3 regions of the Corynebacterium jeikeium genome follow, and region 3 is predicted to be linked to each of the others. Evidence: predicted binding sites of a transcription regulator. Region 3 holds the regulator's gene; each other region holds the start of a gene.
The links. The regulator LexA, encoded in region 3, represses DNA repair genes until DNA is damaged. The targets are predictions, from matches to a motif close to CGAACANNTGTTCG.
Positions count from the first base shown of each region.

Region 1 (3,274 bases), 400 kb from region 3:
ACTTTGCAGGCAGGGTCAACCGACCCTTGTCGTCAAGCTTCGGCGTGAAGGTGCCGAAAAACATGCATCGGCCCCTTTCCGTTGGAAGATCTCTTGCTTTCTATCGCCGTTTTTGCCGTAGGTAGCGGACTGTTACTAGCCCTGACCAGTGGTTTCGCTATGAAGTTTGGAGTCGTTGGCACAGCTTTGTTCCAACGAGCCCCACTTTACCCCACTCTCCCCCACAAACTCCACAACACGAGGTACTTTCGCGCACCTTTTCTCAATATTCTTCACATCAACAACGCTAAAGCTGCACTTTACCCCTTTTGCTCTCACCGTTTCGCACGCCACCAATCACTCTTTCCCTTCGTGACGCCACCTTCTCCCACCCCACCTACCTGAGCTAGCCGAGACATTTCCCCAGGTAAGACATCCAAATACTCCGCAACGGATACCTGAAACCACCTTTTCGCTCTCGCCCACAAAGACCAATGGGGACCAAGGTGGGGTGAAGTGGGGCAAAAAGATTCCCCTCCGCCTTCTGCGGCATTTTTGGCCGGCAACAACAAAACCACCGCCCTCCACAATTGGAGGACGGTGGTTTCTAGCTGTTCTTTACAGCCTAAGCGCTTGCCCTAACGCTCGAAGCGGCGGCGGAAGTTATCTTCCATCTTGTCGCCGATTCCACCCGAGCGGCCGGAATTTGCCCCTTTTGTCGCACTCGCCTTGCTGCGCTTGGGGGACTTGGAGCGCTTAATGGCTGCTGTCTCCGGGTCATCGTTGGACCTGAATGCCAATAGACCTCCGCCAAACATAATTAGGAATCCGAGTACGCTCAGCCCCACAAACCATAGCGACAGCTGCGCGGCAGCAATACCACCAACCATCACGGTCAAACCAAGGACGATGAGCGCAATCGATCGAATATTGAAGCTGATCGTCTGCGCACCATTGTTGGAAGCCTGCTTTGCCAAGCGCGGATCCTCGGCGATTAACGCCCGTTCGATCTCCGCGAGCATCCTCTGCTCTTGCTCCGATAGAGCCATCGCGACCTCCCAAATCTTTGCGGCTACTTTCAACAACGCCTAGGGCGCGAAAAAAGTTTCCAGCCCGTGCGCGTCCAGCCCACTTCTCACCCGTCCACCCTACATCAACCAGCACTTTTAGGACAACGATTCTTCTCCGCCTACGCCACCTCCGGCAGGTACTCCACCACGTCACGGGCCAGGTCCACCAAGTCGCAAGCATCACGGTAGACCGCGCCCCGCGCATTTTCAGGCAGACCCCGGTTGAGCCCCAACCCCGCCCGACTGGCAACTCGCGCGTGAACCTCAAAGGTTTCTACCCAGTTTTCCAAGTCCGGTCGTAATACCCGTAGCTTCGCCCACGCACTGCCGGAAGGTCGACGTTTACGCGTAGCCATTTCCCATTCGATCAACGCACCCGCTGCCCTTAGGGCGGCCCGGTAGGCGTAGACGATCGCTTCCGGCTCGCGCAATTCCGCGCGTGACAGTTCCAGCTGGCGCTCTGCCTCATCCAGAAAACCCCTCGCCCCGCGGCTGCGACTGTAGCGAGCTCGTGGCCCCAGCTGCTTCGGTTGCGCCGACATCATCTCGTCCCCTTCTTTTCTTCCAGGCTTACCGCCTTAATCGATGCCCCATACAGTAGGAAACTGCTCAGACAACCCCGTCACGTCAAACATAAAATAGAACACATGTTCCATTCCATACTTTTCGCGCCATTTTCTTTCATCCAAAACAACGGCAGGGCACTATTGAACCCATGCCTCAGGACATGCCTCAAGACGCCCCCCACACAATTCCCGCCACAGGTTCCCCCTTACGCGTGTCCGTGGTCTCCGCCACCAACCGCCACTTCATATCCCGACTCGACGAGCTCATCGATATTCACCTGGCAGCCATGGACTACCCAAAGGAGACGCACGCCCAGCGCAAGTCGCTGTGGATCTACAACGGGTCCCAGCCGGACTTCACCTGCAGCATGGCACTTCTCCATCGCGCGGAGGAACAACCGGACCCAAGTAGCCCTCGGCAGCGTTGCGTAGGCATCGGCTTTACTTTCCGCGGCTCCCCCAACACCTGGTGGTATCGCCAAGTCGCCCGTGGCCTAGTACTCAACGGAAACTCCCGGACGGAAGCCACTCGGATTTTGCATGCCTACGCCGAATTATCCGAAATACATGTACTCCCAGCGGCGCAGGGTGAGGGCGTCGGCACCTCCATCCTCAACGACCTGCTAGAGCGCACCCCACAGAACACAGTGATGCTTTCAACACCCGAGGTGGAAGGCGAAGCCAACGCTGCCTGGCAGCTTTATCGCAAGGCTGGGTTCACCGATGTTCTGCGGAATTTTAAGTTCCCGGCAGATCCCAGGCCTTTCGGAATCCTCCAGCGCACGCGCTCCTAACACTCCCATTTCGCACCCTAGCGCACCATGTCGTGGCCCTAGCGCACCATGTCGTGGCCCAGCCCCGGCCCCCAGGCCGGAGCCATGCCCAGGTTATGCAGGACCTCCTGGGTGGCGCGCACATTGTTCATAGTCATAAAGTGCAGGTCCGGAACACCTTCAGCGATGAGACGCTCGGCCATCTCGGTCGTCACCTCAATGCCAACCTCGCGGATTGCATCGCGGTTGGCTACCTCGTCTCCAGCTGCGGCATCCAGCAGACGTTTTTCCAACTTCGGGGGCAGCGCGGCGCCCGCCAGCTCCATCTGGCGGCGCACGCTCCGCAGCGAGGTAATCGGCATCAGCCCCGGGATGATCGGCTTCTGGCCATGCTCCGGATCCGCCTTCGCCAGGCGATCGCGCAGCCGCAGGTAGTGGTCCACGTCAAAGAACATTTGCGTGATCGAGTACTGCGCCCCGGCGCGGAGCTTGGCCAGGGTGTATTCCGTGTCTTGCTCCAAAGAACCCGTGCGGTAGTGGCCTTCGGGGAAGCTGGCGATGCCGATATCAAAGTCGGCACACTCGGGCATTTCGCGGATCAATTCGATCAGCTCGCTGGCGTAGCTCAAACCACCCGGGGTGGGTACCCATTCGGCGTTCGGATCCCCCGGCGGGTCGCCGCGTAGTGCCAGTAGGTTGGTGAGCCCCAGCGAGGCATAGGTGCGCAGCATATCCTGCAGCTCTTCCTGGGTGTGCTGCACCAACGTCATGTGCACCAGGGTTGTTAGCGGCTTGGTGCCCAGGCGCTCTGCAACGCGCAGGGTACGTTCGCGGGTGCTACCGCCGGCACCATAGGTCACGGAGGCGAAGCTTACGCCGAGGTCGT
Region 1 covers NZ_CP063195.1:893,989-897,262, reverse strand. The annotation lists gene mraZ (division/cell wall cluster transcriptional repressor MraZ) at 1-64, opposite strand, end outside; gene CJEIK_RS03930 (DUF3040 domain-containing protein) at 618-1,028, opposite strand; gene CJEIK_RS03925 (SAV_6107 family HEPN domain-containing protein) at 1,169-1,594, opposite strand; gene CJEIK_RS03920 (GNAT family N-acetyltransferase) at 1,765-2,409, shown strand; gene metF (methylenetetrahydrofolate reductase [NAD(P)H]) at 2,448-3,274, opposite strand, start outside.
Region 1: the regulator LexA is predicted to act here: its motif matches at 1,690-1,703, upstream of CJEIK_RS03925 (SAV_6107 family HEPN domain-containing protein).

Region 2 (3,274 bases), 790 kb from region 3:
CGAGCCCCAGCAGGTCGAACTTCACCAGCCCCACGGCCGCGCAGTCGTCCTTGTCCCACTGCACCACCGAACGGCCTTCCATCCGCGCCCATTCCGTCGGCACGACCTGTGCGATCGGGCGGTCGCAGATCACCATGCCGCCGGAGTGAATGCCTAGGTGGCGGGGGTGGTCCAGCATCTGCTCGGCTAAACGCTGCACTGCGTCGGGGGTCTGTTCCGGGTTACGGGTCCAGGCATCGATCTGGCCCGGCGCGTAGCCGAGGGCACGCCCGGCATCGCGGGTGGCGCCGCGGCGGCGGTAGGTGATCACGTTCGCCACCTGCGCGGCGTTCTCGCGGCCATAGCGGGAGTACACATACTGGATAGCCTCCTCGCGCCGCCCGGATTCAATGTCGAGGTCGATGTCGGGCGGCCCGTCGCGCTCCGGGGAGAGAAAGCGCTCGAAGAGCAGGCCGGAGGCCACAGCGTCCACCGTCGTGATCCCCAGCGCAAAGCACACCGCGGAGTTCGCCGCGGATCCTCGCCCCTGGCAAAAGATGTTGTTCTCGTGGCAGAAGGAGACAATGTCGTGGACGATCAGGAAGTAGCCGGGAAACCCCAGCTGCTCGATGGTTTCCAGCTCGCGGTCGATGGTGGCCCAGGCTTGGTTGGCGGCGGCGGAGGAACCGCGCTGGCCGTAGCGCTGCGCCCCGCCGCGTTCGGTAATGGCGCGCAACCAGGTCATTTCCGTGTACCCCTCCGGCACGGGGAAGTGCGGCAGGTTCGGCGCGACAAGGTCCAGCGTGAAGGCGCATTCCTCGGCAACCTGCACGGAGGTCTCCACGGCACGCGCCAGCCACTCGCAATCGCCCGCAAGCTGCAGCATCTCCTCGCCCGAGCGCAGCCACGAGCCGCCGACCGGGTGGGTGGTCGGCTCCGCGGCTGCCATGTCTTTCCGCTCGCGCAGTGCGGCCTTCGCCCCGGCCAGCCGGGAGTACTTAGGGGTGGCGCACGTCGGGGCGCTGCTGACGATTTCGCGTAGGCCGTGGCGCACTGCCAGGGCGTGGAGGCGCTCATTGCGGTCGGCATCGGCGGGGTTCATCGTGTGCTGCAGCTCCACTACGACGTTGTCCGCGCCGAAGAGATCCACGAGCTGCGCATCCGCCCAGCGCCAATCCAGCAATACTAGCCAGTGGCCGCCGGCTGCCTCTGCCAGCTGGGGCAGGCTGGGGTACCGGACGGAGTCTTTGTCCGGGTCGGCCATGCGGGCGTCCGAAATAACCCGGCTGAGCCGCGTGTAGCCTTCGCGCCCCTTGCACAGCACCGTGAGCGGCATGTCGAGGCTCAGCTCCGCGCCGAATACCGTGGCGAGGTCCGCGTTACTCTCCGCCACCGCCGTAGCAAAGCGTGCCGCCCCATAGAAGCCGTCGCGATCCACGCACGCAAGCGCGCTTAGCCCCAGTTCACGGGCCGCCTCAACCATCTGCTCGGGCTGGCTCGCGCCACGCAGGAAGTTGTAGGCGCTGCAGGCGTGAAGTTCCGCGAAGGGGGTTGTTGCCTCTTTTTGTGACGCCCCCTCGGCCCCAGTGCCGCCCGCCTCCGCAGGGTCGAGAGACGTTGTGCGCTGCTGGCCTTCCCCCACTCCGACCGCGCGGAGATTCCGCAGCCCCGGTCCCCTGCCGGATAGCACGCTTTCAAGTTGCGCCCAGCTCAGCGGCCGCCCCTGGGAAAAGCTCCTGGATCGCGGCTTGCGTAGCGTGCGACGAGGCGCAGGGTTCGGCTCGCCAGCGGGATCGCGGGGTTCAACAGACACAGCGCGATTATAGAACACATATTCTATTAACCACCAACGGGAGCAAACTCTCTTAAAACTAGTGGAAACTAAGACTAGACTAAGTTGTTCATTCTGGTTTAGAGTGCTACTTTGATCGCACAGTTCAGCCCGGACATTCGCAAGAGCACCGGGCCCCATGACTATCCAGGAGGATCCCATGTCCCTTCGCCGTAAAGTAGCAGCCGGTGTAGCTGCAGCAGTTATGGCCTTCAGCTTGACCGCCTGCGGCGGTGACGACGACACGATCAAGGTCGGCACCACCGACCAGGGCCAGAAGCAGTGGCAGGTGTTTGAGGAAAAGGCCAAGGAAGAAGGCCTGAACGTTGAACTGGTTCCGTTCGGCGACTACAGCCTGCCGAACCGCGCGCTGGCCGACGGCGAGATCGACGTCAACAACTTCCAGCACCTGATGTTCCTGGCTGACTACAACGTCAACAACGACTCCAACCTGGTGCCGATCGGCGCTACCGAGATCATCCCGCTGGGCGTGTACTACCAGGACCACAGCGAGGTCAAGGACATCGAGGAAGCCGGCGAGGTTGCCATCCCGAACGACCCGACCAACCAGGGCCGCGCCCTGCACGTGCTGGCATCCGCCGGCCTGGTGAAGCTGAAGGACGACAAGATCCTGTCCCCCACCCCGGCTGACATCGACGAGGGCAAGTCCAAGGTCAAGGTCACCCCGGTGGACGCCGCCCAGACCGTGACCGCCTACAAGGACGGCACCCCGGCCGTCATCAACAACTCCTTCCTGGAGCGCGGCAACATCGACCCGAAGTCCGCCATCGTCGAGGATGACCCGAAGGCAGAGGCCGCCAAGCCGTTCATCAACGCCTTCGTCACCACCGAGGAGAAGAAGGACGACGAGGATCTGAAGAAGCTCGTTGAGGTCTGGCACTCCAAGGACGTTCAGGATGCACTGAACGAGCAGTCCAAGGGCACCTCCGTCCAGGTTCAGATGGGCCCGGAGGAACTGGATAAGGTTCTGAAGGACACCGAGGACCAGATCAAGAAGTAGGCCCAATCGGCACTACTAACCCCAACTCTCAAAAGAGGTTCCCTATGGCGACAGACGCACAACCAAGCGTCGACCAGCCCAGCGCCGGCAGTACCGGCGCTGCCGGCAGTAGCGGCAGTACCGGCACGGAGATCGTCTTCCGCGACGTGACGAAGGTCTTCAAGCAGGGCAAGAAGGAAATTCACGCCCTGCAGGACATCAACACGCAGATCGCGGCGGGCTCCATCGTTGGCATCATCGGCTACTCCGGCGCCGGCAAGTCCACCCTAGTCCGGCAGATCAACGGCCTGGACCGCCCCACCAGCGGGCAGATCCTGCTGGACGGCCAGGACATCGTTCCCCTGCCGGAATCGCAGATGCGCAAGCTGCGCAGCGACATCGGCATGATCTTCCAGCAGTTCAACCTGTTCTCCTCCCGCAATGTGGCAGGCAACGTCGCCTAC
Region 2 covers NZ_CP063195.1:2,083,391-2,086,664, forward strand. The annotation lists gene CJEIK_RS09355 (error-prone DNA polymerase) at 1-1,693, opposite strand, end outside; gene CJEIK_RS09360 (MetQ/NlpA family ABC transporter substrate-binding protein) at 1,971-2,831, shown strand; gene CJEIK_RS09365 (methionine ABC transporter ATP-binding protein) at 2,876-3,274, shown strand, end outside.
Region 2: the regulator LexA is predicted to act here: its motif matches at 1,804-1,817, upstream of CJEIK_RS09355 (error-prone DNA polymerase).

Region 3 (3,274 bases):
CGTTGAGTCGTCTGCGGGCTAGTGCTACTACTGCGGCGTTGTGTCTTTTGCCTTCACGGCGCTTTCGTTCATAGAATTGCCGGGAACGCTCGTGGAATCTGATGGATGCAAAAGATGATTGCCATAGGGCGTTCTTTAATTTTTTATTGCCGGCTCGGTTCAGTGAGTTCGACATGATCGAGGTCCCGGACTGGTTTGTCCGAGGTGATAAGCCAGCGTAAGAGGCTAGGTGCCCAGCTGTCGGGAAGTCGGTCATGTCGCCCGCGGTCATGAGAATTTGTGCTGCCGTCTTTGGTCCGATTCCTGGCATGGATAGCAGGATTTGAGTGTGGGGGATGTCGTTGATGAGCTCGATGACTTCCTGCTCGATTTGTGTGCGGTGCTCGAGCTTTAAAAGCGCGTCCTTCGCCGACATTGCTACGCCCATTTCGGCATAGTGTGCACCAGCAATGGCAACTGTTTGCTCAGAGATGGCAGCGAAAATGGCATCGAGGACAGGTTCAGGATTGCGTGCCTTATAGCGTCGAGCGAAGGCAGTTGCCTTGGCCTTTCCGAGGCGTTTTATCTTGGTCGGTCCGCCGTAGCGTGCAAGTAGGTGCAGAACCCACTTGCGGTGAATTATCTGACCGCGAAGGGCCTGTTCGAATTGCGGGTAGCAGCCTACTAGTGCACTTCGAATCTGATTGATGAGCCTGGTGTAGGAGCGCGCTAAATCTTCGTCGATACCGTTGAGGACCTTCAACTGGAGGAAGGCTTCTTCGACGCGGTCGACGCTGCGGAGGGATTCCGGAAGGTTCTTTGCAGCGTGGGCGATGATATAGGCGTCCCGGATATCAGTTTTGGCATTGCCAGCGTGGATGCGCGAGAGTTGACGCATAGCCAAACCGGGAAGGTAGCGCACGTCGATCCCGAGTTCTTGAGCAACCGCGACAGTTAGTCGACCAATGTTATTGGGCTGGTCCACGACGACAAGGACCTTGTGGTCGTGTGCGCTGAACGCTGAAAACAGTGCGCGCAGGGATTTTTCGTTTTGGTTGATGCGCTTAGATAGCACCTGGGTGCCGTCGATATCTAAGACGCAAGCGTGGTGAAAGTATTTACCGACGTCCATGCCGATGACATAGTCGTAGGTCATGCCAGACCTCCTAGCGAATTGAATGAGTATGGGACTTATTTCATCGCTGGTGGTCGGACATACTTCACGCTGGCATCCACATTACTTTGAGACCTCGCACATTCTGTGCGGGTCAGGTTCCTATTAGCAGTCTGGAGTATGCCACTGCCTTCGGCGGCATCACCCCCCGGATCATTTTCAGACAGGGACGAAAACAAGCCATACCGAAGCCAGCGACTAGTTCCACTGCCCCAAGGCAGAAGGAACGCAGACAAACATAACCTGCCCCAGCATGGGGCTAGGAGTACGAATCCTGAGTTCCTTCAAGCGGAACTGCCAACAACGTAATGGGACTTAGATCTTGCGCAGGACCGCGGCAACCTTGCCCAGAATTGTTGCCTCCTCAGCGGGGATGGGCTCGAACAGCGGATTGTGGGGAATAAGCCATAGGCCGTCGGCATCCTTTTGGAATTCCTTGACTGTCGCCTCGCCATCGATCATGGCCGCAACGAAGTCTCCAAATTCGGCGACGGACTGCGAACGCACGACTACCCAGTCACCGTTGAAAATGCCGGCGTCGTGCATGGATTCGCCGACAACCTGAAGCAGAAAAAGCTCGCCATTGCCCACGAGTTCTTGCGGGAGGGGAAAGTGAGCCTCAACATTCTGCTCAGCGAGAATTGGGGCGCCTGCCGCAATCTGGCCTACAACCGGAACGTAGGTCGCCTCTGGCATGGTCTCGCCTTCGGTGGTCGGTTCCGGGATAGCCGCGGAAGTTGGCTGGGGCGAGCCTGCGTTCTTTTTGGTGCTTTCGTTCGTGAGCTGGCCACCGTCGAATGCTCGGACGTCTACGGCTCGCGGACGTTTGCCATCGCGGCGGAGATAACCCCGCTTCTCAAGCTGGGTCAGGTGATAAGAAACGGAAGAGGTGGAGTGCAGCCCAACTGCGTCTGCAATCTCGCGAATGCTCGGCGGGTAGCCGCGGATGATGGTCGAATCCCTAATGACTTCGAGGATTCGGCGCTGACGGGTGCTCAATGCCGGCTTCTTGCCGTCTTTCTGCGCCTCTTTCTCTGCGCGCTTATCGGCCTCCGACTTCGGCGGGCGGCCGAGCTTCGGGCGCGGGGTGGGGTTGTCACTCGATTTGTCGATGCTCACGGGGTGTACCTCGTTCGGTATTCGGTTCAGCTATCGCCATTGACTCTACCCGAAAACTAAACGATTACTAGTATATGTGTTCGAAAATGTTCGAATTTCGCTCGACATGTTCGAACAAGCGTGCTAAATTACTTACTGCATCGGAAATTAGAACACGTGATCTAGTGTTCTAATGTTTAGCAATAGCCTGTCTGGGGCGGATGTTTCACTGGGAACCACAGTGAAGGAAGCTGCCAGTGAGACTTTAAGAGTAGCGCTGATGTTTTAAGGAGTAATCATCATGACCACCTCGATTGTGCGTCAGGTAACGTCCCGTCAGTCCGATACCCGCGTCCGTGTGTCGCGCCACGAACGTGTTGCTCCACTACGCCAACCTAGGGTTCGCAAGCCTGACTGGGATGTGGTTGCTAACAGGTCTAATTCGAACACTTTTAGTTATGCAACGGCGCCGGTAAGGCGTTCGATATCTTTGGAAAAGGCTGCCCGTATTTCCGGTTCTAACGAAAGGGTGTTCGAAGTAGGATCGGCACGTACCGCGACTCTGCGCGCTCGTGTGGATCGCGTAGTTCACTCTCCTGGAGCGACTGTGTTTTCCTTGGGTGCAATGTCAGTGCTGTTAGGGCTTGCTCCCGTGTTGATTCCTTAGGGCGATCCTTAAGACGGGGAGCGGGGACTGTAGCTTTAGAAATCTTCTGTCCTGGTTTGGACTCAGACTAAGGTAGAGGGCGTGTTGTGTCCCTCTTGCAATTCTGAATCTTCCCGCGTAGTCGACTCGCGTTCTATCGAAATGGGCGTATCTATTCGCCGTCGTCGTGAATGCAGCGAGTGCCAGACCCGTTTCACCACCATCGAAAGGTCCGTCCTGCTGGTGGTTAAGCGCAACGGGGTGACTGAGGAATTCAGTAGGGAGAAGGTTATCAAGGGTGTTCGGCGTGCTTGCCAGGGTCGCGATGTCTCGGACGACGCGCTGAAGCGCCTTGCTCATGAGGTGGAACAGGCTGT
Region 3 covers NZ_CP063195.1:1,297,976-1,301,249, reverse strand. The annotation lists gene CJEIK_RS05755 (IS110 family RNA-guided transposase) at 1-1,135, opposite strand, end outside; gene lexA (transcriptional repressor LexA) at 1,469-2,272, opposite strand; gene nrdR (transcriptional regulator NrdR) at 3,000-3,274, shown strand, end outside.